4 regions of the Bacillus sp. FJAT-42376 genome follow, and region 1 is predicted to be linked to each of the others. Evidence: riboswitches for the same ligand, from Rfam matches in the RefSeq annotation. Region 1 holds a riboswitch; each other region holds the start of a gene.
The links. A riboswitch is a leader RNA that binds a small molecule or an ion and turns the genes downstream of it on or off. The one in region 1 is predicted to bind cyclic di-GMP.
Positions count from the first base shown of each region.

Region 2: another riboswitch for cyclic di-GMP. It lies ahead of CEF21_RS17130 (glycoside hydrolase family 191 protein); the one in region 1 lies ahead of CEF21_RS20635 (hypothetical protein).
Region 3: another riboswitch for cyclic di-GMP. It lies ahead of CEF21_RS19685 (NPCBM/NEW2 domain-containing protein); the one in region 1 lies ahead of CEF21_RS20635 (hypothetical protein).
Region 4: another riboswitch for cyclic di-GMP. It lies ahead of CEF21_RS15005 (anti-repressor SinI family protein); the one in region 1 lies ahead of CEF21_RS20635 (hypothetical protein).

Region 1 is NZ_CP033906.1:4,109,903-4,118,061, reverse strand. Features, by position in the region: gene CEF21_RS20640 (5'-nucleotidase C-terminal domain-containing protein) at 1-1,892, shown strand, start outside; cyclic di-GMP riboswitch class I at 2,050-2,135, shown strand; gene CEF21_RS20635 (hypothetical protein) at 2,225-2,665, shown strand; gene CEF21_RS20630 (ligand-binding sensor domain-containing protein) at 3,247-5,820, shown strand; gene CEF21_RS20625 (M14 family zinc carboxypeptidase) at 5,959-7,683, shown strand; gene CEF21_RS21755 (NlpC/P60 family protein) at 7,923-8,159, shown strand, end outside.
Region 2 is NZ_CP033906.1:3,421,863-3,430,021, reverse strand. Features, by position in the region: gene acsA (acetate--CoA ligase) at 1-131, shown strand, start outside; gene CEF21_RS17145 (DeoR/GlpR family DNA-binding transcription regulator) at 465-1,220, shown strand; gene pfkB (1-phosphofructokinase) at 1,217-2,131, shown strand; gene CEF21_RS17135 (PTS fructose transporter subunit IIABC) at 2,145-4,028, shown strand; gene CEF21_RS17130 (glycoside hydrolase family 191 protein) at 4,532-5,419, opposite strand; cyclic di-GMP riboswitch class I at 5,455-5,545, opposite strand; gene CEF21_RS17125 (nucleotidyl cyclase domain-containing protein) at 5,611-6,837, shown strand; gene CEF21_RS17120 (hypothetical protein) at 6,834-7,742, shown strand; gene CEF21_RS17115 (DUF2194 domain-containing protein) at 7,739-8,159, shown strand, end outside.
Region 3 is NZ_CP033906.1:3,910,532-3,918,690, reverse strand. Features, by position in the region: gene CEF21_RS19720 (hypothetical protein) at 1-292, shown strand, start outside; gene CEF21_RS19715 (hypothetical protein) at 567-995, shown strand; partial or broken gene CEF21_RS19710 (IS3 family transposase) at 1,207-2,355, opposite strand; gene istB (IS21-like element helper ATPase IstB) at 2,516-3,274, opposite strand; gene istA (IS21 family transposase) at 3,271-4,557, opposite strand; cyclic di-GMP riboswitch class I at 5,054-5,140, shown strand; gene CEF21_RS19685 (NPCBM/NEW2 domain-containing protein) at 5,213-6,064, shown strand; gene CEF21_RS19680 (hypothetical protein) at 6,591-7,883, shown strand; gene CEF21_RS19675 (nucleoside deaminase) at 7,951-8,159, opposite strand, start outside.
Region 4 is NZ_CP033906.1:2,982,418-2,990,576, forward strand. Features, by position in the region: gene CEF21_RS14995 (DEAD/DEAH box helicase) at 1-1,087, shown strand, start outside; gene CEF21_RS15000 (YqhG family protein) at 1,099-1,893, shown strand; cyclic di-GMP riboswitch class I at 2,049-2,140, shown strand; gene CEF21_RS15005 (anti-repressor SinI family protein) at 2,170-2,304, shown strand; gene CEF21_RS15010 (helix-turn-helix domain-containing protein) at 2,398-2,733, shown strand; gene sipW (signal peptidase I SipW) at 2,768-3,313, opposite strand; gene CEF21_RS15020 (hypothetical protein) at 3,310-3,990, opposite strand; gene CEF21_RS15025 (CalY family protein) at 4,121-4,717, opposite strand; gene CEF21_RS15030 (hypothetical protein) at 5,116-5,319, opposite strand; gene CEF21_RS15035 (DUF5658 family protein) at 5,331-5,630, opposite strand; gene sipW (signal peptidase I SipW) at 5,688-6,236, opposite strand; gene CEF21_RS15045 (hypothetical protein) at 6,233-6,919, opposite strand; gene CEF21_RS15050 (CalY family protein) at 7,007-7,594, opposite strand; gene CEF21_RS15055 (signal peptidase I) at 7,650-8,159, opposite strand.

The sequences.
Region 1 (8,159 bases):
AAAAACTGGTTTCAAAAGTTTATGGAAGTACATCCAGAAACGTTGTAAACACTCGTTTCGTCTTGCCTGCTAAATTGACGACGGAGTCCTTCTCTTCTGAAATGACCCGCTATGATTACCACCAAAAAGCCAAAGCCGCTCTTGCAGGGAAAGATCAAACACAGGCAGATGCGATGTTTGCCATTATCACGATGCTAGAAGGAAAAGGGAAAGACCTTCGGACAGCTCTTACTAACCTTCATCCTGACAATCAGCTGCTTAAGGATCTGTATTCTTTAGTAGACGCATCACTTGAGCCGGCGTTAATGAAAGAAAAAGAGTCGTTGAAAATCCAATATCGGACTCAATTCCCATCAAACTTTGAGCTGTCTGTTCTGCACACGAACGACACTCATGCAAATTTAGACCGCGCTCCCAGAATGGCTACAGCTATCAAAGAAACAAGAGCTCAAAAGGAGAACGCCCTTCTTCTCAGCGCTGGGGACGTCTTCTCTGGCACTCTGTATTTTAACGAATACAAAGGGCAGGCAGATCTTGAGCTGATGAATCTCCTTAACTATGATGCCATGACATTTGGGAACCATGAGTTTGATCTTGGAACCGCCACACTCGCTGATTTCGTTAAAAAAGCAAAATTCCCATTTGTCAGCGCGAATGTAGATTTTTCAAAGGATGCCAATATGAAAGCTTATACAAGCTCTGACGTAACGGCTGATCCGAAAGATGGCCACTCCTACAGTGCCATCGTGAAAAACATGGACGGAGAAAGAGTGGGTATTTTTGGTCTTACCACCGCAGAAACGGAAACCATTTCAAGCCCTGGTAAGGACGTTGCCTTTGAAAACTACATCGCGGAAGCAAAAGAAGCGGTTAAACAGCTCCAGGCTCAAGGGATTAACAAGATCGTTGCCCTCACTCACATCGGTTACCAGGATGGCGGCGGGGATAATGATGTGACGCTTGCTAAAGAAGTCGAAGGCATTGACATTATTGTCGGCGGGCACTCCCATACGGTACTGAGTGCACCGGTTCTGGATAACACGGGAGCTGAACCTACCGTCATCGTTCAAACGGGAGAGCTCAGCAAAAACCTTGGTGTTCTGGATGTTGAATTTGATCCAGCCGGAAAAATAATCAAGCAAGCAGGCAAACTGATCGATATTGACCAAAAATCCGGGGATCAGTATGTTATTAAAGAAGATCAGGAAGCAGCATCAATCCTTGATTCAAAATACAGACCTGGCATTAATAAAATTAAAAACGAAGTGGTCGCTAAAACAGACACAGTCCTGAATGGTGTCCGTGCGGATGTCCGCACAAAAGAAACAAATTTGGGAAATCTGATTGCGGATGGGATGCTTGCAAGAGCGAAAACGATCAATCCTAAAACGGTGATCGCAGTTCAAAACGGAGGAGGAATCCGTGAGTCAATCGATGCGGGGGATGTAACAATGGGTGAAATCCTGACGGTTATGCCTTTCGGAAATTCCCTTGCCATCATGAACCTTAAGGGTGAAGAAATCAAGGCTGCTCTTGAACACAGTGTGGAGCTGGCACCGAAAGAAGCAGGGGCATTCCTTCATGTGGCGGGAATGAAGTTCACGTATGACAGCTCTAAACCGGCTGGACAGCGGGTGGTAAAAGCAGAAGTGAAAGAAGATGGAACGAACTACACGGCTTTGGATCCGGCAAAAATGTATGCTGTGGCAACGAATGCATTTACAGCAGCAGGCGGAGACAGCTACTCCATGTTTAAAAAGGCATACGACGAAGGCCGTGTCAGCGAGCCAGGCTTCACGGACTGGGAAACGTTCAGCCAGTACTTAAAAGCAAATCCTGGCATTAAGCCAGCGGTTGAAGGGCGTATAATAGACCTAAGTGCAGTTCAATAAAATAAGGCTTATCGGGGGACTGACAAGTGATTGTCAGTCTCTTTTTTAAAAAAAATGGGTGCAAGACTCCTTATTTGGTAAATGAATCAAAAAATTAAATAGATAATTTGTTTATCTAGTAGTATAATAGTCACTGTTGAAAAAATAGCCAATTATACCAGTATAAAGGCAAACCCGCTGAAAAGCGGGGACGCAAAGCCGTGAGTCTAAGGCATATTATGCTAGGATCGTCAGGCCGCCGTAGGTAAGCAACAATGACACCATGGCTATTTGACATGGTGTGTTTTATTCTTATGCGGCTCAGGTAAGGTGAATAATGGAGGTTGCATATTGTGAACAGTGAAAAAGAACAGCAGGAACCATACAAAAATACGAAGAAGTATAGAAGTCATTTGATTCGGAGTGAAATTGAGTCCCTTATCGCAGGGAATCATATATATAGAAGCAGAAAAACTGAAAGTGCTGTAACATTGTTTATTCAATACTGTGTTAACCATACCGGTATGAATCATCTTTCGGAAATCAGCAGTCAAACCATGCGAGATTACATACAGCACCATATTGCGCGTTCGGACAAATCGAGAGAGTATGATTCTTTTAAGAGACTAAAAGACGATGTTATGATGCTTGAGCAGCTGATTTTAGAGAATAGGGGGTTTGAGCAAAAAGTGAATTTTTCACTTCTAAATATAGGGTTATGGTCTTCTCAGGATATGAGAGCGCATTATAATAAAGAAGCTTTTAAAAGCAAAAGAAATTTTTTCCTTCAATAATGTAAAAAAAGAAAAATTATTTAACATTTGAGGAAAAAATTATGATACAATTAGGGCGAAAGTATCGAATGTTTGATTGGTAAGCCGCATACATAGACGAAGAGAAAACAGATGATATAAACAGCCTACGTCTTTTGCATTTAGATCCTTTCAATAATACTGTTTCCCCTTTCAAATTTTCATAAAGCGGGAGCCCCTCATGCTGTTCTTGACATCAGTGTGAGGGGTTTTTTTATGGATAATCACCAAATATGTTTATATGTGACAAATTTTATCATTCTTATGTCACGATTATAAAACAGGTATATGTTTTCATGCATCTTCTAAAATTTACAAGGTGAAATCTGACTTAAATGCTAAAGATGTTCAACTAGAATTTCTTATTTTTTACAAAAAATTTATAAATAAAAACGTATATCTTTACAAGCCTTTGATACATTTTATGTTATACATTCCCCTGAAGAATTTCCCTTATTTCTAAGACATAATTCCTAATGTTTGGTAGAATATACATATTAGAGAAATAATCGGATTTTCGAAAAGGGAAATTGGATTAAAGAAAGGTTTTGGAGGATATTATTTTGAAATTAATGCGAATGTGTTTTTCTGCCCTGCTCCTCATCTCTTTGCTCGCATTCCCCGCATCTGCCACGGAAGGACCGTATAAAAACCTTGGTCCGCAAGTTCAATATGTCAATGTGATCCGCGGTGAAGCCGGGATGGACCAGTACGGACGTCCGCTTTACTATGCCCTTCTACAGGGAGAACCTGCAAAGCTCGTGGTCATTGATTTGCAATCCAAACAAGTAGTGGATATGGAAACATTGGAGGGTGCGACTGCAGCGTGGTCCATTGAAGTGGATTCCAACCGACAAGTATGGATTGGTTCAACACCGAATGAGCAACTCTACCGGTACAATCCCGAAACAAGGGAGCTATCAGACTTAGGGAAAGCCTCTGCCCCTAGGGGATCGAATACGACCATTTGGGATTTAACTTACGATACGAAAAACAACCGTATTTTCGGTGTGACTTCCTATGGCGGAACGGTCTTTACATACAGTGATGACGATGGCTTTGACAGCCTGGGTGTCGTTATGAATGGGCGGCGTTATGCCAGAAGTGTAGAGTACGATGAAGAGCAGAATACGCTCTATGTCGGTCTTGGCTCACCGGCTGCTCTAATTAAATGGAATCTGAATACGAATGAGAAAACAGATATTCTTCCGGAGGATTTTAAATCCGCTGCTTCTGTATATGATCTGGATTTATCCGGAGGAAAAGTATATGCCAAAATGGAAAACAAAAGTGCGCTCCTTGTCCTGAATCAGGAAACGGATATGCTGGAGCATGTTCTGCCGGCTGATTCCAGAGGGGTGTCTCCTGCATGGAACAATCAGACCGTTTTCTACAGCTCGAAAGGCAAGCTGTTTGAATTTAATCCGGCAGATGGAAGCAGCCGGGAGACGAATGGATCAGTAGCTTCCTCCAGTGCTGTATCCCTGGATATTTTAAATGTGAACGGGCAGCCGCAGGTTGTTGGTCTGGCAGGTAATGCAGGCCGTTTCTACCAGTACAATCTGCTGGATAACCGTTCCTCCACGTCCTCCCTTAAGCTTCCTGCACAGCCGGTAGAAATTTACAATGTGGGCAAAGGCGTGAATGGGAACATTTACAGTTCGGGGTTCATCTCCGGACGACTGGGTATTTATAATCCGAGAACTGAAACAACTCAAATGTTCGAAGGACTTGGGCAAGTGGAAGATATGACCTCCTTAAAAGAGAAAATGTTCTTTGGGGTTTATCCAAATGGACTCGTGTATGAATATGATACACAGCAGGCCTGGAATGCCGGTTCCAATCCGAAGAAAATTATGGACCTTGGGGCAAGCGGTCAGGACCGGCCGAATGCACTTGCTGCAGATGAAGGGAAGAACCGGTTATATGCCGGAACTGTTCCGAAGCGCGGAGAAAAAGCCGGAATGTTCCTTGTATATGATGGGGGCAGTCAATCTGTTGCTCATGAGGAAACATTGCCTGATGATCAAAGCGCGTCATCTATGACGTTTAATCAAGCAGCTAATACGCTATACCTTGGAACAAGTGCATACGATGGAAGCGGGAATCTATCTCCAAAAAGCGCGAAGCTGTACGCCATTGATACGAATAGTTCGTCTTTTGCGAAAAGAGAAATTGAGCTGCCTGGCGGATATGCCATCAAAATATCTGCGCTTAAAATGACAAATGATGGAAGACTTTGGGGAATCGTGGATAACAAACTGCTTGTGTACGATCCGGAAAAGGGGATGCCAAGTCTCTATCCGATTACTCCAAACCAGATTGAAGGGATGTACAGAAACGAAAGTCTTGTCATTCATCCTTCCGGAGATCTGTATGGAACATTCCAGGGCATGCTCTTTAAAGTTGATACAAAAACCCTGGAAATTACATGTTACAGCGAAGGCAATGTGTTTCACTTAGCGGGTGATCAGGAAGGGAACCTTTATTTTAATAAAAGATCAAATCTCTGGAAAATTAATCCGAATGATCTGACAGCTGAGCATGTATATAATCCGAAAGAGCTCAAAATACCAAATATCTCAACAGAGGATTCTCCTTTCCCTGTCGCAAGGGTTTATTCAAGACAGTCTCTTCTCATGTACAAGAAGGAAGGGAATTCGATGGTGCCCGTTAAAGAAGTTCCGAAAGGGGCATTCTACCGGGTTTATGGAACGTATAAAAGCTATTACCATGTTGGGAATGGCTACTACTTCTATAATGAACCGCATAGAATTTCCACTTATATTGGACGGGTTTTTACTCTTGGAGAGGCAGAGATGCTAAAGCCGGATGGGTCATTCCACAGAATGATCAAGCCGGACGAAGAAATCCGGGTATACAACTATGATAATGAGAAGTACGACGTTGGTAATGGCTATACAATCATGAAGAACAGTGATGTGACGTATAAGGTTGGGATAGCCAACTTAAAGGCAGATTCAATGATGTTCCGATACGGCTCCGTTATTCCGGAAATGAAGATTTATGACGGCGAGGAATATGTCGTTTACAATATAGACGGCAATAAGCTTGATATCGGAAACGGCTTCTATTTAGAGTTTAATAAAGGAACAATGGAATTTACTAAGAACTAAAGTTAAATCCGGGAAGGAGTTCCCGGATTTTTTCTTTTTTCCTAAATACATCGGACGGCGATTGAAGTCAAGTCTGGAATTGACTTCTTTTAATGATAGATTGTTAGAGAGATAGAATAACCTGAAAGGAACGAGAGTGTGAAAAAATTAATTTTTATGATTGCTGTATTTGTTATGTTTGCCAGTTTCCCTGTAATGGAAAAGAGAGCATCTGCCGCTTCGTTTTCTGTGAATGCCAATCAGGTATACTCGTATGACGTCATGAAAAAGGACCTGGAAGCGCTCGCTGCCAGCTACCCTCAATTGATTCACTATAAGTCAGTGGGGAAATCTGAATACGGACGGGAGCTCTATGCCGTATCCGTTGGGAAAGGTCCTGCCAGCGTTTTTGTAAACGGTTCCCATCATGCAAGAGAGTGGATGACGACCACTCTTACGATGAAAATGATGGAGCAGTATGCGAAGGCTTATTACGGAAACACGTCTATCAATGGGCTTCCGGCCAAATCCATCCTGGATCAGACGACCATCTGGTTTATGCCGATGGTAAATCCCGATGGTGTATCCCTTCAGCAGTACGGAGTGAAATCTCTCCCTGCATCGAGCCAGTCCTCTGTTTTGAAAATGAATGGAGGGCGTAGTGATTTTAAGCACTGGAAGGCAAATGCCAAAGGAGTTGACCTCAACCGCCAGTATGATGCGAAATGGTCAACGATTACACTGAATCCCGGAAAACCGGCTTCTGAGAATTTCAAAGGGTACAGCCCCGCTTCATCAGCTGAGACAAAAGCGGTTCTCCAGTTTGTAAAAGGGATCAATCCCGACATGTCGCTTAGCTATCATTCAAGCGGACAAATTCTCTTTTGGAACTTTTATCAAACCGGTGCCAGATATACAAGAGACGAGAATTATGCGAAGCAGCTGGGCCGGATGACTGGCTACCGTCTCGTTTATCCGGGCCCGAATCCTTCAGGTGGAGGGTTTACGGATTGGTTCCTGCTTTCTTATAAACGTCCGGCCTTCACACTTGAAATCTCGCCTTTTGTAGGGGATACGAGTGTTCCTCTGAAAAATTTCAGCAAAGTATGGGAAGAAAATAAAGATGTAGGTCTTTACGCAGCAAAAGAGGGGTATAAGCTTTATCAGCAGCGTGCCGGTTCAGCATATGATCAGCAGCTGGCACAAGTAAACAGCTATCTGCAATCGAGTCTGCGGTTAAAACCATATTATACCGAGAACATCAAGTCGCAGGCTTATGTATATGTTTCTTCTTCTATGAAGAAGCTTTACGATCAATCCGATTACGAAATGAAAAAAGCCGAACAGCTCGCTTCCGGATTGCCCGCCTACTATAAAGATAAGGCTGCTCCGTCTATTAACCGGGCTAAACAAATCCGTTTGCAGGCCGCCCGTTTTATTGATGCGGTCAAAACAGGGGATCTTCTCAATAAAGAGAGGGGTGACCTTCAGAGCTTCATAAGCGAGGGCACTCTGACAGATGAAACGGCACAAGCTTATGATGAGCTTTCCCTGCAGCTCAAAAAAGAAGAAGCGGGGATTGGAAAGGTCTACTCTGATCAGGTAAGAAGATTATTTGGACAGAAATACCTCGTTCCCGCAAAAATCACAAAGGAAACAGTGATCTATGAGATTTCCCGCTACAGATTGCTGCAGGAAATCAAAAATCTAAAAGCTCAAGGGACGGATCCATCTGTAATCAACGAGAAATTCGCATTATACGACCGGCTTAAAGAAAGATCTTCCGCGGTAAAAAAAGCAGGAAACCAGTTGTATCCAGGAAAATACCCGGATTTGCCGCAATTTGAAACAGTCCTGAAACAATTCGAAAAATCAATAAGATAGGTTTGGAAAAGAGGAGGTCTTTTGACCTTCTCTTTTTGTAACAGCCAGCTTAAGACTAGGTTCTGAAAGTAGCTATTTATATGGGTTTCGGTTAAAAAACTTGCTGAAAAATGACATAATTAATCATAATATCACTTTATTGTAATATTAATGTAACATTACGGAATTATGTAATAGAACTGTTATACTACTTCCAACCTCCGTCATGTATACTAATCTTGTGCCAAAGGAGGAAGAACATGAAGAAACCGATTATTGCACTTGGATTAGCAACATCTCTATTATTCAGTTCGTATCTACCAGCCAACGATGCAAAAGCTGCATCTACTTCATTCGAAACTAATATCATAAATATAAGCAAACAATACATAGGCGTACCATATAAATGGGGTGGAACCACTCCTGCAGGATTTGACTGTTCCGGCTTTATCAACTATGTGTTCAACAAAACAGGAATTTCCATGCCTCGTACAGCA
Region 2 (8,159 bases), 690 kb from region 1:
ATGCCGCACCAAGAGAGATAGAATTCAAAGATAAGCTTCCTAAAACAAGAAGCGGGAAAATCATGCGAAGGGTGCTGAAGGCTTGGGAGCTGGATTTGCCTGCAGGTGATTTATCCACTATGGAAGATTAAGAGAAAAAGAATCTGTTTTATAGGAAATTGTTTAAAGACGAAACACCCGGAACGATGTGCTGAGCATTCCGGGTGTTTCGTCTTTTTTATTGGGATTCCATCATTTAGGCTGACTGGAATGGAAGGTAAAACAATAGGGGAGCAGCCTCCAGCGGAAAACAACAGCCAAGCGTAAAAATCATTTAAGAAGGAAATGAATGTTTTTGACTGTAAATGAATATAAAAAGGGATAAAATGATTGTTTTTGATTGAAATTGATTGATTTTTGAAAGGGCTTTCGTTACAATGTGGTCATAAGGAAAACGCCCTATTAAACTGACTGGAGGTGCTTGCATGATAACGTCGGAACGCCACAGCAGGATCCTTGCACTGATCGAAGAGAAAGAGATTGTGAATATTCAGGAGCTTGTGGATGCAACTCAATCTTCTGATTCAACAATAAGAAGAGATCTAAGCCAGCTTCATAAAGAAAAGAAGCTGAAAAGAGTCCATGGCGGAGCAGAGGTTCTGCATCAAAAAGGGACAGAGCCGGATATTGAGCAAAAATCGGATATCAATCTGGAGAGTAAACAAAAAATCGGTCAATACGCAGCTGAAATGGTGAAAGACGGAGATCGTATTTTTCTTGATGCCGGAACCACTACTTTACAGATGATTCCTTACTTAGCGGGGAAAAATATTATGGTCGTGACGAATGGTTTAACGCACTTGGAATCGCTGGCCAGCCACCATATCCCTACTTACTTAATAGGCGGATATATGAAACAAACGACAAAAGCGCTTATTGGGGCCCGTGCTATATCAAGCTTAACTGAATACCGCTTTGATAAATGTTTCATGGGTGTAAATGGAATCCATGCCGATTCAGGCTATACGACACCCGATCCTGAAGAAGCAGCAGTAAAAACCAGTGCCATCCGCTGTTCTCAAAAGGCCTATATCCTCGCAGACAGCAGCAAGTTCGATGAGATTACATTTGCAAAAATTGCGGAGCTTCACGAAGCCATCATCATTACAGAGAAGCTGGATGACTATTTACTTGCTGAATACACCGAAAAAACTGAGATAAAGGTTGTGAGCACACCATGATTTATACATGTACATTGAATCCTTCCATTGATTATTTAATTCAGCTTGAAGAATTTCATTTAGGCAGTCTGAATCGTTCGAAGGAAACGAAGCTTTTCCCGGGCGGAAAGGGCATTAATGTTTCAAGAGTCCTGAAACGTCTTGGAACAGAGAGCACAGCACTTGGTTTTTCAGGAGGATTTACAGGCGATTTTATAAAAAATTTCCTTGAATCAGAAGCGATTACGGCAGATTTTACAGAAGCTGCAGACCATACAAGAATTAATGTAAAGCTTAAGACCGGTGTAGAAACCGAAGTGAACGCAGCAGGTCCGAAAATTACATTAGAGCAGCAGGAACAGCTCATTTCTAAAATAACACGTTTGCAAAAAGGGGATTTACTGGTCCTGGCTGGAAGTATTCCTTCCTCCATTCCATTGACATTTTACAGCACGGCTGCGGAAATATGCCGAAAAGCAGGGGTGGAGACAGTCATAGATGCGACAGGGCCGGCGCTTGAAGAAACTTTCCGTCACTCACCTCTTTTAATCAAACCAAATCATCACGAACTGGGTGAACTGTTCCATACGACCGTATCGAATGTAAATGAAGCCGCTTACTACGGTAAAAAGCTTATCAGTCTTGGCGTTCAGAATGTAATTGTTTCAATGGCCGGAGAAGGAGCCGTCTTGGTTAATGAAGACTGCGTACTAAAGGCATCGGTTCCCCAAGGAGTGTTAAAAAATTCAGTAGGCGCAGGTGATTCCGTTGTCGCAGGCTTTCTCGCATCGCTGGCACAACAAGACACGGTTGAGGAAGCATTTCAGCGGGGAACCGCGGCAGGAAGCGCTACAGCATTCTCACATGATCTCTGTACAAAAGAAGAGGCTGAAAAATTATATAAGGAAGTTAAAATAGAGAAAATTGGATGAGGGGGATATAAAAATGAGGATTACGGATTTGCTGACAAAAGAAACGATCCGGCTGCAATTAACAGCTGATTCCAAGGAAAAAGCGATTGACGAACTCGTCAATCAGCTGGATCACGCCGGAAAGTTATCAGACCGTCAATTATATAAAGAAGCGATTCTGGCACGTGAAGCTCAAAGCACGACTGGAATTGGCGAAGGAATTGCGATTCCGCATGCGAAAACCAAAGCAGTCAAGAAGCCGGCCATTGCATTTGGCCGTTCAAAGGCGGGAATTGATTATGAGTCGCTCGATGGACAGCCGAGTCATTTGTTCTTCATGATTGCTGCCGGAGAAGGGGCGGATCAGACACACTTGGAAACCTTGTCTTCTTTATCAAGCTTTCTTATGGATCCTGATTTCCGGAAAAAACTGGAGAACGCCGAGTCTGAGAGCGAGATACTGGAAGCGATCAATTCAAAGGAAGATGAAATGGCCGGAAAAGAGGAGCCGTCCGCTTCAGAATCGTCTGGCCAGCTTGTTCTGGCGGTAACGGCCTGTCCGACCGGAATCGCCCATACCTACATGGCAGCAGATTCACTGAAAGCAAAAGCCAAGGAGATGGGGATTCACATCAAAGTAGAGACCAATGGTTCAAGCGGGGTGAAAAGCCGGTTAACAGAGGACGAAATTGAAAGGGCTTCCGCGATTATTGTTGCTGCGGATAAACAAGTCGAGATGGGAAGATTCGCAGGAAAAACAGTCATTGAAGTACCTGTTGCACAAGCAATAAGAAAGCCGGGTGAATTAATAGAAAAAGCCTTGAAACAGGATGGTCCTATTTATAAAAACAGCCAGGGGAGCCAGGGAGAAAGCGGAGATGGCCGAAAGGAAAAAGGGCAGAGAACAGGATTTTATAAGCATTTAATGAATGGTGTATCAAATATGCTTCCGTTTGTGGTCGGGGGCGGTATCCTCATCGCTATTTCCTTTATGTTCGGGATTAAATCTGCAGACCCCAATGATCCGAGCTACAATCAAATTGCTTATGTATTAAATACCATCGGCGGCGGAACTGCTTTTAAACTGATGATTCCCATTCTGGCAGGCTTTATTGCGATGAGTATTGCAGACAGGCCGGGCTTTGCACCCGGTGCAGTCGGCGGCCTGCTGGCATCAACAGGGGATGCTGGCTTCCTTGGAGGTTTGATTGCCGGTTTCCTGGCAGGCTATATTGTTCTTTTCCTGAAAAAGGCGTTCAGCCGTTTGCCGCAATCCCTTGAAGGCATCAAACCGGTATTGCTTTATCCTTTATTCGGTATCCTGTTTACAGGAGTCATCATGCTGGTCATTGTTATCCCGCCAGCAAAAGCATTAATGGATTTGCTGAACGGCTGGCTCATGGGAATGGGCACAGGGAACCTTGTACTGCTGGGCTTAATTCTTGGAGGAATGATGGCCGTCGATATGGGAGGACCGCTGAACAAAGCAGCTTATACATTCGGTCTTGCCATGATTGATGCAGGAAACTTCGCTCCTCATGCTGCCATAATGGCAGGGGGAATGGTACCGCCACTCGGAATGGCACTGGCTACAACCTTCTTTAAATACAAGTTTACGAAACAAGAAAGAGAAGCGGGGAAAACGGCTTACATTATGGGGGCAACCTTTATAACAGAAGGGGCAATTCCATTTGCTGCCGCGGATCCGGGAAGGGTCATTCCAGCATCCGTCATTGGTGCAGCGACAGCAGGCGCCCTATCTATGCTCTTCAATATCAAACTGCCGGCACCTCACGGCGGAGCATTTGTAATCCCGGTAGTAGACGGGAATCCATTCTTATATATTTTAGCGATATTGATAGGATCGATTATCACGGCCCTTATCGTCGGATTCTGGAAAAGGCCTGTGAAGATATAAAAGAGAGACTGCGGATTTTACCGCAGTCTTTTTTCTATGAGCTCTCGCAAACAAATGGGCAGAAGGGGAAAGGGAGGTGCTTCACGGCGAAGCTGAAAGCCCTGAGTAAAACAGTCATTATTCAGGAAGAAGCTCTGTTAAACCGGATGATGAAAGCCTGCAGGCAAGTGTGTCCGCTGGCTCCAGTGATCAGGTTAATAGAACCCAATAGGAGTAAAGAGTGTATAACCTATCGTAAAATAAAGCCTACTTTTGACATGAATTCCTGTTATATAGAATAGACTAAGTGATTTGGAGTAGGTAAGATGATACAGGGGGAGAGATTTTTCCTTTAAAAAAACCAGACTGGCACATCGGCATTCGTCTGGTTTTTTTATTGGTACATCTGAAAGTTGCGAGCTTTCCTTTGCTGTGCTACAAATAATGTAAGTCCTTTTCCATAAAAGAGGATGGAGAACTACTAATTGTCGAATCTTACCTGAATTCTTTGCCCGCTATAGTAATTACCATCTGTTAAAGTCTTTAACTGCTTTGTAATGGAGGAATCCCTGCTGCTCAGAAAACCATGCACTTTTAGAGTGCTGCTCAAAAGAAACAGTAAGAACCGTGATTCCTTTCTCTTGCTGAAGCGCTTTTAATTGATCTATTTGATTTTTTGACCACTCATCTTTAGACACAACATTATGACTGAAGTTTTCCCACATGATTGCATCAACATAGTTTGCGCTTGTTGTTTTCAGAGTATCAATTCCCCAGTTTTGGATGATTCCGAGGGATGGATACATCGTTTTAACACTTTTTAAAAGCTGTTCCAGGCCTGACCGCTGTTTCGCAAGCTCAGCTGGCTGATCACTGAAATAATCATCTATGTTTCCAACTGTGTCAAAAAAGACCCCGTCCATATTTTTAGCGGCAACCTGAGCTCCAATTTCTGATAAGAGCAATTGTCTGAAATGAGGAGAACTCATATTCATCAGATAGGAATCCCATTGCTGAATATAGTATTTTTGAGTGGATTGCTGATAAAAATCTTCCGGTGTAAGCTTCTGCATGAATGCAGTGTTCCAGTTATCGGCTTCCATTGAGTTGATATAGCCGAAAACTTTTGTACCTTGTTTCTTAATCGTTTCAATTTGGGTTTTGGTGTAAAGAAGGGGCTCTATTATGACGAGGTCATAGGCCTGCATCTTTTTGATAATCGATGGGGTAGGAGCATCGTAGAAAATTTTGTAGGTTTTCACGTTTTTTAAAACTCCTGTGGAATTTGCAGCGTTTTGGACAGAAGCAGCGGGAGATGTAGCTGTCGTAAGGGCAGAGGCAGCGGGAGATAAAGAAATAAAACTGGATACAGCAAAAAAAGCCAATACAAAAAATCTGATTACATTATTCATTTGTAATCCCTCCGTTTTTTAACGAGGGATGGTAGCTTCGCAGGCTGGCGATCGGTATTTCCGATTGGAAATCGACGACCCATGCCTTTGCGTCCTTGCTTTTCAGCAAGTTTGCCCATCACCTTTTGTCCTAATCATATCAGCCTATTTTTCTGAACTCAACTAATTTTTTTGTGAAAGCAGTGATTCATATGATCTACAAACAATCCAATATTATATTAAAATTGGCTGAGTCATTCGGATTATCTTTTGCCAATCTCTTTTTTCTTCACTTTTTTTCAGAAAATATTCCGATGTTGAGCGAGGTCTTATGGTCTGCAGCTATCGTCCTTATTTCACTAAGATATGGTATTTATTTTGGGATTGTTCCTTTTTGTTCCGCCGTTTTTTCTTCCATTGCATTTGAAATCGGCAATGGAGGCGATCTCTATCTTTATCTCACAGATTTATCCAATATGCTGGTCATTTCGCTATTCTTCTTTCTGCTCCTTTTCACGGGGCTATCACGAAACTCTCAACAAGAACGTTATTTTGATATAACAAATGGGTATGAGGAAATTCTTGAGGAAAAAAAGATTTTAGAAGAGACTCTGGATGAAGCATTAAATATAAACGAGACGTATAGAAAGCGATTTTTAGAGTCAGAGGATCAATATGCGGACATGTACGAGATGATTACGGCACTTAATTCTACTGATTCAGATACGATCTTTAATGAAATGGTCCGTATCGTTAACCAAAGGTTTACGAGCAGGCAGCTTTGTTTGTACCTGATATCCAGTCAAGGAGATTCAATCCGCTCAAAAATTAACACAAATCAAGAGGGCAGGCTCAAGTCAGATTATTGGCTTGATGAGGTCCCATCTTTAATAGGCAAAGTAATAAAAGGGCAAGAGCATGTAATGTTCAGATCAAGGGAGGACGATGAAGCGTCTCCGGCTGCGGCAGGCCCTGTGTTTGTTTACGGGGAAATGAGATATATTCTCGCACTTGATGGAATTGATCTCAATGCCTGTACTTCCCAGCATATTCAATGGCTCGACTGGTGCCTGAAATGGATGGGAAGCCGGTTAAGTTTTGCCTATACATATGAAAGGGAAAAAAATGAGCATCAGCGATATCCGGGAACCGGTATTTATCAGCTCGCTTCCTTTTTTAAACGGTTTAATGCAGAACTTGAACGCGCGGAAAAAATCGGTCAGCCTTTTGTTATTTTTGAATTAAAAACAGACCGTCTGATGATCAGTGAAATCGATCTCCTGATGAAAAAGCAGCTAAGGGAACTGGATTCAGCCGGATGGGATGAGGAGGCAGGAATTCTCTATGTTCTTTTGCCGGGAGTTGATCCGGCCAATGAGCCGGCAGTCAGGGAAAGACTCCAGAATGCTATACGGAAAGAGGTGGCTTCTATTACATGATGATCTTATTAGGTGCCGGATCTGTTATCGGGTGTGCCGTATCTTTTGCTGCTGCCCGTTTTTATTTTGCCGGAAAAGTGGAGAAGGATCAGCATGGTCTGCTTATGCTCTGGGTCATGCTTTCTCTGCTTCTCCCGTTCATTGGTTTTATATTCGGCTTTATTTTGCTGCGCCTCTTTGTGAAGAATCAGGATGGGTCATTCATGGATGAATACTCGAGCTATATTCAGAACAAGGTCTATAATTTTGAAAATTTAAGAGAGACGCTTAACCAGGACCGCCAATTGCTTTCCGCAAGCGGTTATTCCTCTGGAAACGGGTGGATGATGAAAAGCCTGCTTTTAAATATGTCCAATGAAAAAACCATCAGCCAGGAGAAAATTATTAAAAAAGGACTGAACCATCCGGATAGAGAAGCGGTTCATTATGCTGCAACGATTACGAATGTCCTTCAAGACCGGCTGGCCAATCAAATTACCCAGCAAAAAAGAGACTTGTCTGCGGAACATCCCATTACCTACCAGCAGCTTCTATCTACTTATAAGGAGTACCTATCCAGCGAATTGCTTTCCAGTGCCATCAGGGAGAAGACTGAATTGGATTATGAAGGGTTTCTGAGAGAAGCTGCTGCTGAATTCCCCGAAGATTTTCAATACAGGGAAGCGCTCGGTATGCTAATCTTTGAGAAAAATCCGCAGGAGAGTGAACAGATTTTCCAAAGCCTGCTTCATGAACAGCCGCAATCGGCCCAAGTCATGTGGGGCTGGCTGCAAATTTCTTACCAAAATGGCAGTTGGGATAGAGTGTTTGAATTGGCGGTCCGGCTTCGAAATCATCCTGATATAAACTCTTTTCCAATCAGGCAGCAGAAGATTATTCAGTATTTGGGAGGAAATAACAGATGACAGGAAGGGTTCCCCGTTTTGCAATTTTTACTTCAATTGCGGTTGTTTTCCTGCTGATAGGAATTTTATATATGAATGAAGACCATTTTTATGCGAATTTGCCAATCGGCAAAAAAGTTTTCCCTGCAGAAGAAATTACGTATATGACGTCCGGCACTCCTGAACAGGGAACTTCACCAGGCAATATGAGGATTTACGTAGCTGAACCCGAGAAAGGAAACAAGCTGAGTGAAGGTACCTATCACAATATAAAAAAGGCGCTGCATTACGCGAATGTCAGATATGAGGTCCTCCCGCCCGAGAAAACCGGGGGGATTCAAGGTGATCCATATACAATGATCATCTTGACCGGAGAAGACACGTCACGATGGAATGCCGGCCAAATCGGCAAATTTGTTAAAGACGGAGGCAGACTGT
Region 3 (8,159 bases), 200 kb from region 1:
GAAATTTAAGCCGCTCACGGTTGTTAAGTTCGATGAATTGAATACTAAGCTTCAAGAACTGCTCCGGCATCGAGGTACAGTGACGCGCTTTAAATATCCGTTAGAAGATGCGGAATTAGAAGCCCTAATTGATTCTCAGTCAGATTTAAAACATCCTTCTCAGCAAATACCACGTGAGGTGCCGGAAGACATTATAAACAAAGCCCTGGAGGTTTTGGATGAAGCTTTACACTCCAGCGACCCAGATAAACGTATTAAGGCAGCCGTTGAAATACTTAGATATGTAAAGTAAAAACAGCCCTGCGCCAATTTGGCCGTGGCTTATATAGTCGAGTGTTTCCTATATGTAATTAATAATTTAACCTTTGATAAACACCCACATCTTCAGTACCCGGCCTTTTATTAGGTGCTTATCCGAAGTAGAATTCGCTACAAGTTCATCAGCTAAATCGAGCAATTTGGAAAGGAGATGGAGCATTTGTACGAATCCTCTTTAAGTAAGACAATTTTTGAATTGTTTGTGGAAAAAGGAACCTATGGATATTCTTTTTTGAAAGGAGATAAAAATGATTCCCGAAGACATAAGAAAACGATTAAGTGCTGAATCATTCAAGTGTAATTTCTCAGTATATATTTCATTCTTTAACCCCTTTTTTAAAACCATGAAAGAGGCTGAGGAATTTATCTACTTATGTGAACATCATGACTTGGTTAGTAAACGAGCTATGCATCAACTAGTACGAGGAATATCAATGGCAGACAATGTTTTTAAACTGGATCAATCCACGAAACTAGACGGTATTCAAGTTCAGTATTGGATTATGACCATCGAAACGCTCTACAAGGCAACTAATCAAAAAGCAATTACTGATAAATACAAAATTATTAGGGATTTTTTTTCTAACTACATTAACTCAGAAGACCAGAATAGGCTAAAAACGGGGATCCACGCAATGGATGGACAACCACTTAATATAATTAATATAGCTCTTTAATGGTATTCGTAATATGGTTGCTCATGAAGGGATTTATTGGATGTGTGTGTTTAGAGAAGATGATTATATGGGGTATGCGTTAAAGCCTAATTTTAAGGAAGCTGATACTCTGTCAAGAAACTAGACACATAAAATGAAGAAAAGATGATTTTTTCTATTGTGCGTACATTTAGTGGCATTTGATAGACTTTCAGGGGACTCTGAAAATCTATCAAATGGACAGATAAGGCCCTCCCTGTTCTCTGTAGTACTGCCTTTCAAACTCAAGCGGAGACATATAATCACAGGCGGAGTGAATACGTTTGGCATTATAAAAATGCACCAAATACTCAAAAATCTCTTGCTTGGCCTCTTCCCTTGTTTCATACGATCTTTGAAAGATTAGTTCACGCTTAATCAAACCATGAAAAGACTCAATACAGGCGTTGTCGTAACAATTTCCTTTTCGGCTCATACTCGTGTACATCCCATTCGCTCGTAAAATCGCTTGATACTCTTTTGACGCATACCGGCTTCCTCGATCAGAATGATGCACGATGCCGGGATTTGGGGGCACAGCTGCCAGAGCGCGGTTCAGGGCGGTGATGACAAGCTCTTTGGTCATCCGATGACTCATGTGCCAGCCAATGATCCGACGAGAGAAAAGATCCATAACCGTTGCGAGATACACCCATCCCTCACGGGTCCAGATGTACGTGATATCCGCTACCCACACCTGTTTAGGGTGGTCCACCTGAAATTGTTGGTTGAGCAGATTCGGATAAATCGGCAGCCGATGTTTTGAATTAGTTGTCGCTTTATGTTTCTTCACGGTTTTAGACCGGAGCCCCTGCGCTTTCATAATTCGTGTAACCGTCTTTTCTGATACACGTTCACCTCCAGCCCAAAGCATTCGCGTAATCTTGGGACTTCCATAATTTTCATCGGACTGGAAAAAGGCGAAACGAACTTTCTGGGTCAGCGCTGCCCTGCGCTTTTTCTGTTCAGACTGCTCACGGCTTTTCCATTCATAGTAGCCGCTTCTTGAAACACCTAGGACTTGGCACATCTTCGCTACACGAAACTCGTGGCGGTGTTCATCAATAAAAGATTACTTCGGGTTTCTCGCGAAGATGCCCATAGCCTTTTTTAAAATGGCTTTCTCTTCTTCCAGATCACGGATCCTTTTATTCAGGCGGTGCGACTCTTCATTTTCAGGCTTCACATTCCCACTCCCGACAAAGCCTTTCTCATCACTTTCTTCGTACTTCTTAATCCAGTTATGCAGGGTCTGTTCTGCCAGGCCCAGCTCTCTGGCCACTTCAGCTTTCACCCGCCCCTCTGTCATTTTGACTGCACGGATTTTAAATTCTTTATCGTACGTTCACTTTGTCAATTTGAACACTCCTCAAATGTGGATGACATGTACCAATTATTATACATGTATTCTCCCTATTATCCGTGTCCAGTTTTTAGAGTAGCATTAGGTGTAAATGTCAACACAAATATGTACACTTTTGCTTGTTTAAGGATGTACAAAATCATTCTTTTTCTGCCGCTAAATGATCCTTCAGTCGGTAAGATTGGCCCACTATATTAACGACCGTGGAGTGGTGTAATATCCGGTCTAGGATGGTATTCGCAAGTTTAGGGTCTTGGAACACTTCGTCCCAAGTCTTAAAATTTACGTTCGTTGTAAAGATCGTGCTCCGCCTTTCATACCGGCGATCAACAAGCTGGAAAAACAGCTTGGCATCTTCCTGATCAATGGGCAGGTACCCAATCTCATCAATAACCAACAATTTGTATTTTGCATAATGTTTGATCCGGCTTTCCAGGCGGTTCTCTAAGCGTGCTCGCTTTAAATTCTGCATCAAATCATGGCACTTTATGAAATAGGTGCTCGTCCGCTTTTTCGCTGCGACAATTCCAATGGATGTAGCTAAATGGGTCTTGCCGACCCCACTGGGGCCTAAGAAGACGATGTTCTCGTTTCGCTCAATAAAGCGCAGGGTCAGAAAGTCCAGAATCTGCTGCTGGTTTACCGAAGGTTGAAAGGAAAAGTCATAGTCCTTGATTTCTTTTAAGTGTGGAAAGGCCGCCACTTTAACCATGGACTGAACCATGTTTTTCTCTCGCACATCAATCTCATAATTGGTTAGTTTAAGGAGGGTTTCAATAAACGACAGCTGATTGCGAACACCAAAATCTATGACTTCATCCAGATGAATCCCCATTTGGTTCAGGTTCAAGTAGTCCAGATTCTGCAGAAGCTGCTTGTAATTCGTATTGGCATTCATCCGTTATACACCCCTCCAATGGCAGCTAAGTTTTGTTTAGCCAGTTCCTCAATTTCAGGGTAATAGGGGGCCGAAACTTGCAATCCTTCTTTGTAATGCTCTTCTTGATAGTTAAGCTTGGCTTGTCCAATCGGATGTTGGGCTATGAGTTTCGTGTTATAATAAACCCATAATTGGTCATCATACACTTGTAATCCTACTCTCTTGCCTTGGTATTCCGATGGGACGGAGTAATGGTTTGATTTGTAGGAAATCATGTTCGATGCATTGACTTTTACAAGCGTATGTTTGATTCGATAGGAATCTCTTACTTTTTCAGTTGGTAGCTGGAGTAAGTGGTTCCTTTCTTTTTTGTATTCAAAAATCGGAATTTTGCCTGTCCCCTGATGCAGCTCATGATTGATGCGCCGGGCAAGATCCTGCACAAATCGATGCAGTTCTTCTAAGGTTAATTGCCCTTGGTAGGCATGGATCTCATCCAGTAATTTCATTCTGGCCTCAACCTTCCCTTTTGTCCTTGGCCGGCCAGCCACGCATGGTCTGACTTTGAAGCCGATGTCTTTGGCGTACTGGTCAAATTTTGTATTTACTTTTCCTGAAAAGAAGTCCGTGCACGCTTCATCCATCACGGTTTTCATGTTATCCGTCACGAGTTCCTTCGGCACCCCTCCAAATGCTTCAAATGTTTCTGTCAGAAAGGAAAGAAGGACACTTTGAGACTTGGATATACTTAAGTAAAAGGTACGGAATCTCGAATAGGAGAGGAGGAGGACGGCTACATTGATTTCCACCTGTTCTCCATCTTTTGTTTCAAAACGGATGTTTTCTTTCCAGTCAAGCTGTGCCTGCTTGCCGGGCGGCGTCTCGAAACGGACGGTTCCTTTGGGAGAGGGAAGACGCTTCGCCTCTTCAAAGTAAGCTTTGAATTCTGGAGTTCGTGCGATGTAAGCTCGAAAGGCTGAGGTGGAACAGTCCAGCTCATGGTTGTCTTTCAGGTATTGCCATAGGACTCGGCGATAATAAAAAACCTGTTTGGAATCCTCTGACAAGAGAGCCGCAATTACTTGATAGAACTTGTCGATCTTAGAAGCCTTTTCTCTTTTTCTTTTTGGAATGAATCCATTCAGATACTTATCCACTGTCCGGCGATCTACACCCAGTTCTTCTGCCAGTTTACTCTTATTGATTTTCATTTTTAAATGCTCCATTAGTTGTTTGAATTTTGGTAAGTCTCTTAGACTCGTAATCTCAAATTCTGTGTCCACCGTAAGCGCCAGATACACATCAATCACCTCTAAAACAGTATGAAATGATTGATCAGCTTTGTACATCTTTATTCAAGCAAGATTGTACATATTTAAATTAGCATTTCTATGTGCATCTGGAAAAAGTGGAAGACAGCTAAAAACCGCCGCAAGAACTTAATCAAGCTGGGGATGAGCCGTAATCAGGCATACAAAAACAGCCACACAAGCAAAGGGGTGGCCCGCACGGCTTACTCGTGGATATTAACCACAACCATTACAAACAAAAGACTAGCCGCATTCTGGCTAGTCTCTGGAATGAAACACTATATGAAAGTAAATGCCTAGAATAAAATTGAACCGCCGTATACGGATCCGTACGTACGGTGGTGTGAGAGGTCGGGAGTTAATCACTCCTTCCTACTCGATAAATATGTCTGAATAACTACTTTTTAGGAATAATATACTAAATTATGTTGCATTAGGAAATATACCCTTGTATAATAAAACTTGGAAAATCTAACCATAGAATAAAGATTGAAAAAGGCAAACCAATTGAAAGGTTGGGACGCAAAGCTTTAGGGGCTAAAGTCAGAGATGATTATGCCAGCCAGCTACCGGACTGTATAAAGACATTCGGGAATCGATATGTCTATTTTTGTTTTCCAAATTTCAAAATCTGGGGGATCAGTAAATGAGAAAAAGAAGTCTGGTATTTTTATTAGCACTTGCTTTTGTAATTGGTACACTCTTTTCCACAAATGTAACAGAAGCAAGTGTATCGGTTTCTGCTTTGCAGAAGCAAATTAAATCTTTGCAGGCTACAATTGCGTCAAATAAAAAGCTTTTGGCTGCTAAAGACAAACAAATTAATAGCTATAAAACGCAAGTTGGTAGCTTAAAATCTCAAATATCTCAAAAGGATAAGGATATTAGCAAATACAAAGCAAATGCAGGTACTCCTTTAAGTTCAAAACTAGCGTATCAAGGTTTTGTCCATAGTGGAACATATGAATATGGAAAAACTTCTGTCCCAGCATTATTAAGTTTCAAAGGTGTTAGATATGCTCCAATCGATCTTATGGCAAATCTAATAAATAGCCATTCTTCTTATAACAAAAAAAGCGATACTGTATTTTTAGGAACTGATCCTAATGGCACAACATATATGTCAGATGTAATAAGTCCTTTTAATTATACATATGAACCCTCATTAAATAAAGAAATGACTATGGGTGGTAAAACTTATAATAAAGGTTATAGTATGTTCTGGTCAGGTATTGATGAATATATGGTATTTAATTTAAACAAACAATATACTCATATTACAGGTCTCCTAGGATTTGCGGATGGAAGTAACTGGGGATCCCATCACTTCAAAATTTATGGAGATGAAAAATTACTTGCTTCATATGATTTAGCTAAAGATGACCTGCCAACTTCAGTAGATTTAGATGTTACGAATGTACAAAAGCTAAAAATTACTTGTGAAGATGGTCAAATAGATAATGGAGTTATCAATTTTGCTAATGTAATTATAAAATAAGATAAAAAAGCATCCTTCGGGGTGCTTTTTATTATGGGAACAAATGATTATCCTCTAATTAGAGGACGATTAAAATTTTTTCTTCATATATGCAAAAGTCCTAACGAAAATATTAAAGAAATATTTTGGAATGACTTTTAAAAAATGATGAAAAACCTCGGCCTCAAACCTATAAAGATCAGAGTAAACATACAGGTTTGTACACATTGCCCCCGCAACGTAATTATTTTCAAACGTAGTCAAGCAATTTTAATGTTAGCCTAAAACCACTGTAAATATTGCTGTTATAGTATTTTGAAGATAGGGTGGTTCGACTCCCACCGTCTCCACCAATACATACTTTGGTGGTTTTAGTTTTTATGTAAAATATGTGTAAATAATCAAAGGAAGGGCCAGAGGCTCCTTCCTTTTTTGTGTTTTTGGATACTTCCGCAGGATTAGTTATTATAGACAAAATTTTTTATTTCCTATAAATTACATTTCTTATTTATAGTAAACTTTATTCATGGGAAAGGAGTGAACTGCAGTGAGCGAGCAGACAAACGTAATCATTATTAATAAGAAAATAAAGGAAATTCAGTTGTCTAGCAGAAAACAGATTTATTCTGGTTTTTTAGTTCCAATAAATTCTGATTGGACGGGAGCAGTATTTAATCTGGAAGAATTGGATGTTTTGGCAAAGTCGCTATCAAAGAAACTGGATACGTATGCTTTTTGTTATGAATATGCGGAAGACTTTTTTTGGGGGTTCCGTCTTTATAAAAGCGGAAAAATGATGTCAGAATTAACCTTAACTTTTGAAGAAATTGAAGTAAAAGATATTCAAGAAGGGCTGGAAACTCTTCAAAACATAGCGTATAAACAGGCTTCATACCAAAAAATGATGGAGATCCTGAACGGGGACCCGGTGGGGCAAGAGTTTTTCCTTGCCGATCTATTTAAAGAAGCATTTGACTTTGAGAAAGTGGATGGAATTTGTTACACCTCACTTAGTGAATGGGGCAGTACAATGCTTGAAGAAGAAAATATAAAAATAATTAGTTCCAATCAAAAGAAATCTAGTTTTTACGATCATGTTTTGAGTTTATTTAAAGAAAATTTAGATGAATTAGGTTTTCATCTAGATCCTGAACTGTCAAATGACTATATGGTCTATTTAAATAAATACAAAGAAAATTTTAAATATACAGCATTTTATGATGTGTGTGAAAAAAATACATTGAGAATTGGATTCAGAACTCCAAATTCAAGCGAAGAAACGGGAAGAGAATTGATTAAAAAAAAGCTTCATTTAATCATAGAATACAAAAACAAAAAAGAACTTAGTCATCTCTTGGAAAGAGAAGGCTACCTCTTTATTAAAAGAATGGAAGAATATCTTAGTAATCATCAAATAACGATTGGGAACGTAGACAATTTATATAAAAGCAGATGTGATTCTTTTCTTAAAAAAAAAGGATATTCCAGGACGAAGTTTAGTCCCGATATTGTACATGGGGGAGAAATACAATATGAATCGGGCGATTCCATTATTGTAATAGAACATATGTCTGGACTGGCAATCATCAGAGCTTTCATTCGTTATAAAGGGGAAGTATTCGAACTCTCAACGATTCTAGATCGATGGAGGAAAGAACTCAAATTGAATATATCGCCAGGGGGTGAAGAATCATTTTCTTTCACAACCGAATCCGAACTCTTAGCCCAATTAGATCGCTTACTTATGTACTTGGACTGGCTGCTGTTAAAAGGTATGGAAAATATTGTGGAAGATCCGTATTTAACACCTGATACTTTCAAATCAATTGAACACGCTTAAGATCAGCTAAAGTAGCCCGAAATAATTCGGGCCTTTTAAGCATGATGTCTATCCGTTCCTAATTTGGTCATGTGGCATGCACCGTTCCGTGTATCTCATTCCATTGCTTATAAGGATCCAATCCATCTTCACGCTCTGCTTTTTCCATTGGAAGACGGCGGTCTTCAATGGTTTTGCTGAATTCATCGTAAAAATTTTCGATTTCGAAGTATTTCCGGTCATCCCGATAATAGGTTTTGTATTCATCTCTTGAAACAATGTATGTCACTTTTTCCG
Region 4 (8,159 bases), 1.1 Mb from region 1:
CCTGCTTACCGCAACTCCGATCCAAAATCGAATTGAAGAAATTTTTAATCTTGTTTCTCTTTTAAAACCTGGTCATCTTGGCAACGAAGCCTACTTTACTGAAGTGTTTTCAGCCAAAAATCGCTCCGTCGAATACCATGAGCACCTAAGGGAACTGATCAATAAAGTCATGCTTCGAAACCGGCGCGGCGATACAGGCATTGATTGGCCGAAACGAATTGTTGAAACGGTTCCCATTGAATTTTCTGAAACAGAACAACATCTATACGATCAAATAACTGCAGTAAAGACCTCTCTTCCCGGAGGAGTGAACACTTTCTCCATCATGACCCTCCAGAGAGAGGCATGCAGCAGCCGGGAATCCGTCTACATGACGCTGAAAAAAATGCTGGACCGTCCAGAGGAAGACGGTTCTCCTATACCGGTTCCTGTTATTCACCAGCTTTTGAAAGCAGTAGATGAAGTAACCCAAAACAGCAAGGCTGAAAAAGTGCTGGAGATTATCCAGAAAATCAATGATAAAGTCATTATCTTCACTGAGTATCGGGCCACCCAAATGTACCTGCAATGGTATTTAAAGCAGCACGGAATTTCTTCAGTGCCTTTTCGTGGCGGATTCAAGCGCGGAAAAAAGGATTGGATGAAGGATTTGTTTAAAGGAAACATTCAAGTTCTGATTGCCACAGAGGCCGGGGGGGAAGGAATTAACCTTCAATTCTGCAATCAGATCATTAATTACGATCTGCCATGGAATCCAATGAGGCTCGAACAGCGTATTGGACGGATTCATCGCCTTGGCCAGGAACGGGATGTTCATATTTATAATCTGTCAACAAGAAATACCGTTGAAGAACATATTCTTAAGCTTTTGTATGAGAAAATCAATCTCTTTGAAAAAGTCATCGGACAGCTCGATGAGATTTTGACACGTTTGGAAATTACAAATTTCGAAGAGCACCTTCAGGACATCCTGTTCCATTCCTCAACAGAAGGCGAAATGAAAATCAAAATGGAAAACCTTACTTCCATCCTCGATTTCGGGCAGCAGGAAACGGAAGAAAAAAAAGTGTCAGGTGACATCCTTTAAGGAGGAAAATGATGAACCAGCAGGAAATTCATACACTGCTTGAACGCTTCTTTCGGGCGAACCAGTGCGATATATCCAAAAAAACACCTGGCGCTTTAGCCATCCAGCTGACAGTCGATCTGGACAAAGAACTGATGAACCGCCCTTTTTACTGGCATTACCTTGAAAAAACCGGGGGCGAGCCGAATCCAATGAGTCTTACGCTGCTCACAGATAAGGACGAAGTCTCAGAAGAGCAGAAAACAGAATTCATCCACTTTGGATCGCCGAGGCTCCATCAAATATTTGGCTCAGCGCGTAAGCTGGGAGCATTTGCGCGTATGTATGAGGATTCATTTATGGAGGGAACACAGCAGCCGCTCCATCCATGGCTTGGAATGAATATGACGGTTTCCTATCAGTGCGATATGAAAAAAGACTTTATCTACTCTATCGGTCTCCATTTAATAAGCGGAACGATGGTCGAGAATTTTCAGGAAAGATTGAATCAGCTTCAGCTTACTCCTAAAATACCGGACTTCCGCTTTACCCTCTCGCCGTTAATTCTGCCCAAAAGCGGAATGACGAGAATCAGGCAGTACATCGAGAGAAAAATAGCAGAGGATTCTCATGAGTGGGCAGAAGAATCGAGGCAGAGATGGAACGCCGATTTAATGCTCCTCCATCATTTCTATGAAGATATGGAGGAAAAACCGGAAGTTTATGAACTCGAAAAAGGCGCATTGAAGGACCTTTATGAACCGAACATCCATATTTCTGTTAATAACGGGGGTATTTTTTACCTGAATCCGCAAACGATTTTTTAATTATATCGGCAGAAAAATCAAAAATTTTAATATATTTTTCCAATTCGACATGATTCAGCACCATTTTTTCTTTTTCCAATCTATAATCATGGTACAAAGGTTCCTTCCGCTGATCGTGACTTTAGTATGACGTCCGCGGAAAGGATGCCGATTCTGTCAGATAAAGGCAAACCTGTTGAAAGGCAGGGACGCAAAATCACGGGTCTTAGGTTGCCGGCCAGGCAATGATGATCGCCGGATTGCCTGAAATACATACGTATTTTAGGAGGAAAAAGGATGGAGAAGGTACTCGTAAAAGAAGAATTGGATGTAGAATGGAAAGAATTGATCCTCGCTGCACTGGACATGGGAATCAGCAAAGAAGATATCCGCTATTTCCTTCAAAATAAGCAGGCAGAAAGAGAGAAATAACCAAATTTTGTCGAAAAAATTTTGTCGATTTTGTTCGATTTATCGAAATGATCCCTTCGTTATATGCTATAATATCGATGGGAAGGTGATGTTATGATTGGGGAACGCATACGCAAATATCGCAAAGAAAAAAATCTATCTCTATCTGAACTAGCAGACCGGGCAGGCGTAGCTAAATCATACCTAAGTTCGATTGAACGAAATCTGCAATCCAATCCATCTGTACAATTTTTGGAAAAGGTTTCATCCGTGCTTGGCATCTCTGTTAATACCCTGTTAAACGGCAACACAGAAGATGCTTATGCAAATCAGCTGGATCAGGACTGGGCATCACTTGTAAAAGAAGCTATGCAATCAGGCGTAACGAAAGATCAATTTAGAGAATTTCTGGAATTTAATAAATGGCGGATGCATCAGCCAAAAAAATAAAACGGCCGGACAGATGTCCAGACCGTTTTATTTTTTATGAAGCTGTTTTTTTATGATTCTCCTCGATTTTTAAAATCGCCTGCCAAATGGTGGAGATAGAATAAATAATCAGTAATATGCCAGGTATGATAGCAAACAGCGCACGGCCCTCTTTTGTTTGGGCATAGCTGCTGATGTAGCCTGCATAAGGAATCGTCACACCTGTGTATTCAGCTACCACATTCGAAGAGAGTACAGGGGCTGAATCCTCCGACTCGTTATGATCCCCCTTCGTCCGATACACTGCCTGTCCCCGGCTTACGGTTTTTTCCGTAATTCTGTGAGTTGCGAGGTCATATTCATTCATCCAGAATGTGATGACATCATCCTTTTTAAACCTGTTCATATCTCCTCCGGTCTTTACTGCTATAACTGAACCGGTCTGGATCCCCGGTTCCATTGATCCGGAAAGAACGGTTTTAAATTGATAACCAAAAACTTGAGGCTCGCCGCCGGAAGCCTTTGAAGAGAAAACCGCGATGGCAAGACTGATCAGAATAAAAAACAGCAGCAAGGTGAACGCTCTGCTTACAATCTTCAATTTCTCTCCTCCTTTTCTTCTGAAATCGGAGGATTCGTTTGCAGAACTTCGGATTCATTCTTTTCATCAGAGTTCGCGGCAGGCAAATCGTTCTCAGGTTTTGGTTTCTCTTCGAGGTCAGGCTTGTCCGCATTCTCTTTGTTCGTTTCTTTAGAAGGAACTTTTGAATCGGGTTTCTTTTTTTCTTCCTTTTTTGGAGGCGGACATTCAGCTACCGTAACTTTTTCACTCTCTGTCCGGACCGTTTCATTCATTCCCTGAAAGCCAGGGCGCTGATCGGCTTCTGCATAATACACTCCAGCCTTATCCGTTCGAATAGAAAGATGTCCTGTCTCATTCTCCCCAATGATTGAAAGGGAGCCCTCTTCTGCAAGCTCGCCATCTTTAAAAATTCGATAGCCTGTAGAACCAATCATTCCGAATCCTGAATTTCTGATTGAAAACGTAAGATTTACGGGACTGCAGTTTGTCTTCGGCTCTGTTTCACCTGCTTTTTCAAAGCTGAGTTTGCTTCCATCCCACCAGGAACCTAATTGAATTCCTATTTCCTGCTCGGCTTTCGCATGAAAATAGGCTTGAACGGGCGTCACGGATAAAGTCAATATTAGCAAAACCGCACAAACAAACACCGCAGTCTGAAGCAGCTTATTTGCCTTTTTCATTTTCTTTCTGCTCATCAATCTTCATCCCCCGTTCGATATGTATGAATTCCCAAGATGCAAAAACCGATAAAGTGAGGCAGGGAGCAGCACAGCCACTTACCTGCTGTACTGCTCCCTCTCTATACACTATCGGAACCGATTGAAATTATAGCTCCTGTCCCTCACCCTGGCGTCCATCAAATGTCCATTTCAGCTGCAGAGAATCTCCCTGGAATTGGTTTTGATCTTCACCATTGTCAACAAACTCAAATTGTACGAACAAATCATCGGTTGTACCGGCTTTCAGTCCTTTTTTCTTTTCAAAAAGCGGGGTAAACACATTGCTAGCTACAGCATTTGGATCCATATCCTTCAGCTCTTCAAGCGTTGTACTGTAAATAACGTCATTCAGCTTGTCCGCATTATAAAGGAAATTCACTTTAATATGGCTGCCGAGATCCTCTGTATTTGCAGGCTCGCCCTCTTTATTCGCTACCGTATATTCGGTTGTTAAAAGAACTTTTTTAATATCAACCGTTCCATCATTTTTCAGTTTAAAGGTTCGTGTCATCCAATCTCCGGGCTTCATGTCCTTCACATTCACAACCTCAGTAGGAACCGCATTCAAATCAAGCGTTCCCGCCGCAAAAGAGCTCGCCGCTTCTGCTTTGTCATTGAAATAGGCATAAGTTCCCCCGCCGACCAGTGATAATCCGAGCGCTGCAGATGCAATACCCAACCCTAATTTTGTCTTGATCCCCATTTTACATTCCTCCTGATTTTTTCTGCGTGTATGTGAACTCTTTTCCTGTAAAGAAGCTCAACCATTACTATCGAAATCTTCTGATAAATAAACGTGCATGGAGGAAAAAATTCTACAGATGTAAGATTATGTAGAGTCTGTCATAAAATTCTTTCTTACCGCTACTTTAGTTTAGCAGTCGCCTAATTTCGGCAAAAGGTTCTTTGTACCAGAAAATTCACTCATCCATTCGTATGATTTTTCTGAAAAATAACCTTGCCTTATTTTCGAAAACTCTTACTTTTCAGGCATTTAGCCAACTGCGGCTTTTTTCTCTGCATCTATTTATCCGGTAAAATAGCCTATAGTAAGCTCTATGCCAATACAAACAAAAAAACCAGGATACAGGACCTGGTTTTTTAAGCATACAACGAGATGAAAGATTTTTGACGGTGCTGATTTTCATTGTATTTCCCTTTTAATGGGGTAACCTTCGTCTGGGCATTTTCAAAAAGAACCCTTTGGAAGGATAAATCATTCGAACAAACCGGGCAGACCCATGCTCCGCCATTGTAACTGCTATAAGAAGATTTTGCACAGCGCGGACATACTTTTTTGAACATCATCATCTCTCCTAATTGGTTACATGGAAAATCCAAGTTGAATGCAGAATCATGACAAATGTATAAAGAAGACAGGCTGCGCAGGTCGCACCCTTTAAGATTTTCGTTGTTTTCAGCGGAATTAGAAACACCATACAAAGCAGAAGAATCGAAAACATCAGCTTCACTCCGATAAAAGCCACTGGAGTCCACTCGTACAGGTTTTTCATAAGAGGGTTTGCTTCCTTTATAAAACCAAGTTCAAGACCGGCTAATGTAACAAATAAATCGATTGTATTAACAATCGCCAGGTAAATGAATGCGGTTTTCATGAAGCAGCTCCTTTGGCATACAGGCCATTATTTATGCTATGTATGGAATTCAGGAAACTATACCCTCTTAGGCTCCTCCAGCCTCGAAATGACCCGCCAAATGGTTATTATGGAGTATCCAATCAAAAGCAATCCGGGAATAATGAACAAGAGCGCGTTTCCTTCTTTTGACTTAGCATATTCAATAAAATAACCGATATACGGGATGGTGAAACCTGTATACTGGGCTGTCACATTTTGAGCAAGCACCGGTTCAGAATCAGGAGTCTTATTATTGTCTCCTTTTGTCGTATAAATAACAGCCTGACCGCTCGCCTTTTTTGCTACAATCCGATGAGTTGCGAGATCTTTTTCATCCATTTTAAAAGTGATGACATCCCCTGGCTGGAAACGATTCATATCGCCGCCTGTTTTGACAGCAATGATCGAGCCGGTTTGAATTCCGGGTTCCATTGAACCGGATAAGACGGTTTTCAGCTGATAGCCGAAAAACTCCGGTTGACCGCCGGATGCTTTTGAGGAGAGGACGAGGAGGATCATGACAAGCAAGAGAACAAACAGCAGTGCGGATAATGTTTGACTGATTAGTTTTCCCGCCAGTTTCATTTATTAACTCCCCCTTCGCTGCCTATCGTTTCCTCACTCAAACGACCTGATTCGTCTGTTGCAGGATTATCGCTTGAGGATGTTTCTTCTATAGCCTTGTTCTCCTCCTCGGTGCCTTCTATTGGAGATTCTACTTCTTCCTTGTCTCCCTCCATCTCCTCTTTAATAGAATCCTTTTCATGATTCTCCTCCTGCTTTTCTTTTTCATCTTTAGGCGGAGGACATTCAGCTATTGAAACGGACTGGCTGTTTGTTCTGGTTATCTCTGAGTCATTGCCGCCATAGCCTGGACGCTGATCAGCCTCGGCCATATAAGTCCCTGGAGAATCGGTTATAACAGATAAAATTGCCGTCTTTTCAGCCTGGATTATTCCTAATGTGCCTTCTGTAAATACTTCTCCATTTTTATAGATTCGATATGTGGTCGTACCAATCATCGTAAAACCCTTGTTTATTACAGGAAAGTTTAATCTTATTGGTTCACAGCCTGTAAGTTCATCTGCAGCAGGAAGTTCCTCAAAACTCAAATTACTCTTATCCCACCAGGTTCCGGCTTCAATATAAATGCCTTGTTCCTTTTGGTCGTTATAATATGCTCCAGTAGGAGAGGCTGCATAATTTAAAATCAATAAAAAAGAATAAATTAATGCGAATAACTTAAATAAGGAATGACTTTCATACATATTGTTCCGAATTGCCTCCAGCCCCCGTTCTTTTATGGGTAGAGTCATGTAAAAAGAAGGCAGGAAGTTCCTGCCTTCCCATCAGCCTTAAAGCTCTTCCCCTTTTCCCTGACGTGCCTCAAAATTCCATTTCAGCTGGAGAGAGTCACCTTGAAATTCATTTTGATCCTGCTCATTATCAATAAATTCAAATTGGACAAATAAATCATCTGTGGTTCCGGCTTTAAGGCCTTTTCTCTCGAATAAAGGGGTGAAAACATTTTTATCAAGTACATTAGGATCCATATCTTTTAATTCTTTAAGCGTAGTACTGTAAATTACATCATTCAGCTTATCTGCATTGTATAAAAAGTTTACTTGAATATGATCGCCGAAGTCCGAATTATTCCCTGCAGCACCTTCATTAACGGTATAGTCTGTTGTTAAAAGCACTTTTTTAATATCCAGAGAACCGCTGTTTTCCAATTTAAAAGCTCTAGTCATATAGTCACCAGGTTTGATATTCTTCACATCAATAATCGTTGTCGGATTTACATTCAAATCCAAAGTTCCCGCTGCAAATGAAGAAGCAGCGTCTGCTTTGTCATTAAAATACGCATATGTACCGCCTCCGACTAATGAAAGACCAAGTGCTGCAGATGCCAGTCCTAAACCTAATTTCTTCTTGATACCCATTGTAAAAGCCCCCTAGACCAAATTTATATTGAACTTCTCATGTTAAGGAGAAGGATCAATCTGTTTTTATCTGTTTTTCAGTCTGCCTGAACAATAGCCTGTAAGATAGAAAAAGGAGAACTATGCCTGGCAGGTTAAGCAGAATAAGCAAACTTATATTTGATTGGATGCTGGCAAATAGATACCCTGCTGAAGGAATAGTTAAATTGGTATAACTGCCTACGATGTTTTTCCTTTCGACTGTCTCACGATCGGGTGCATCGTTGGCATCTCCTTTAGTTTTATATTTATTTTCATTCAGAACTTCATAAATCCGATGGGTGACCAATATTTTTTCTTTCGTTTTAAATGTTATAATATCCCCTTTTTCATAAACATCTGCATTATTCCTCTTCTTGATTAAAATCATAGATCCCGTTTTGAAAACCGGTTCCATGGAACCCGATAATACATTCTTTAATTGAAAAGGAAGGAATTGGTGGGTATTTCCAAGAAGTAATAGATAAAACAGAATGCCTATTAATAAAGTAAACCTCAAAGCATATTTCTGAACGATTTTCAGCAT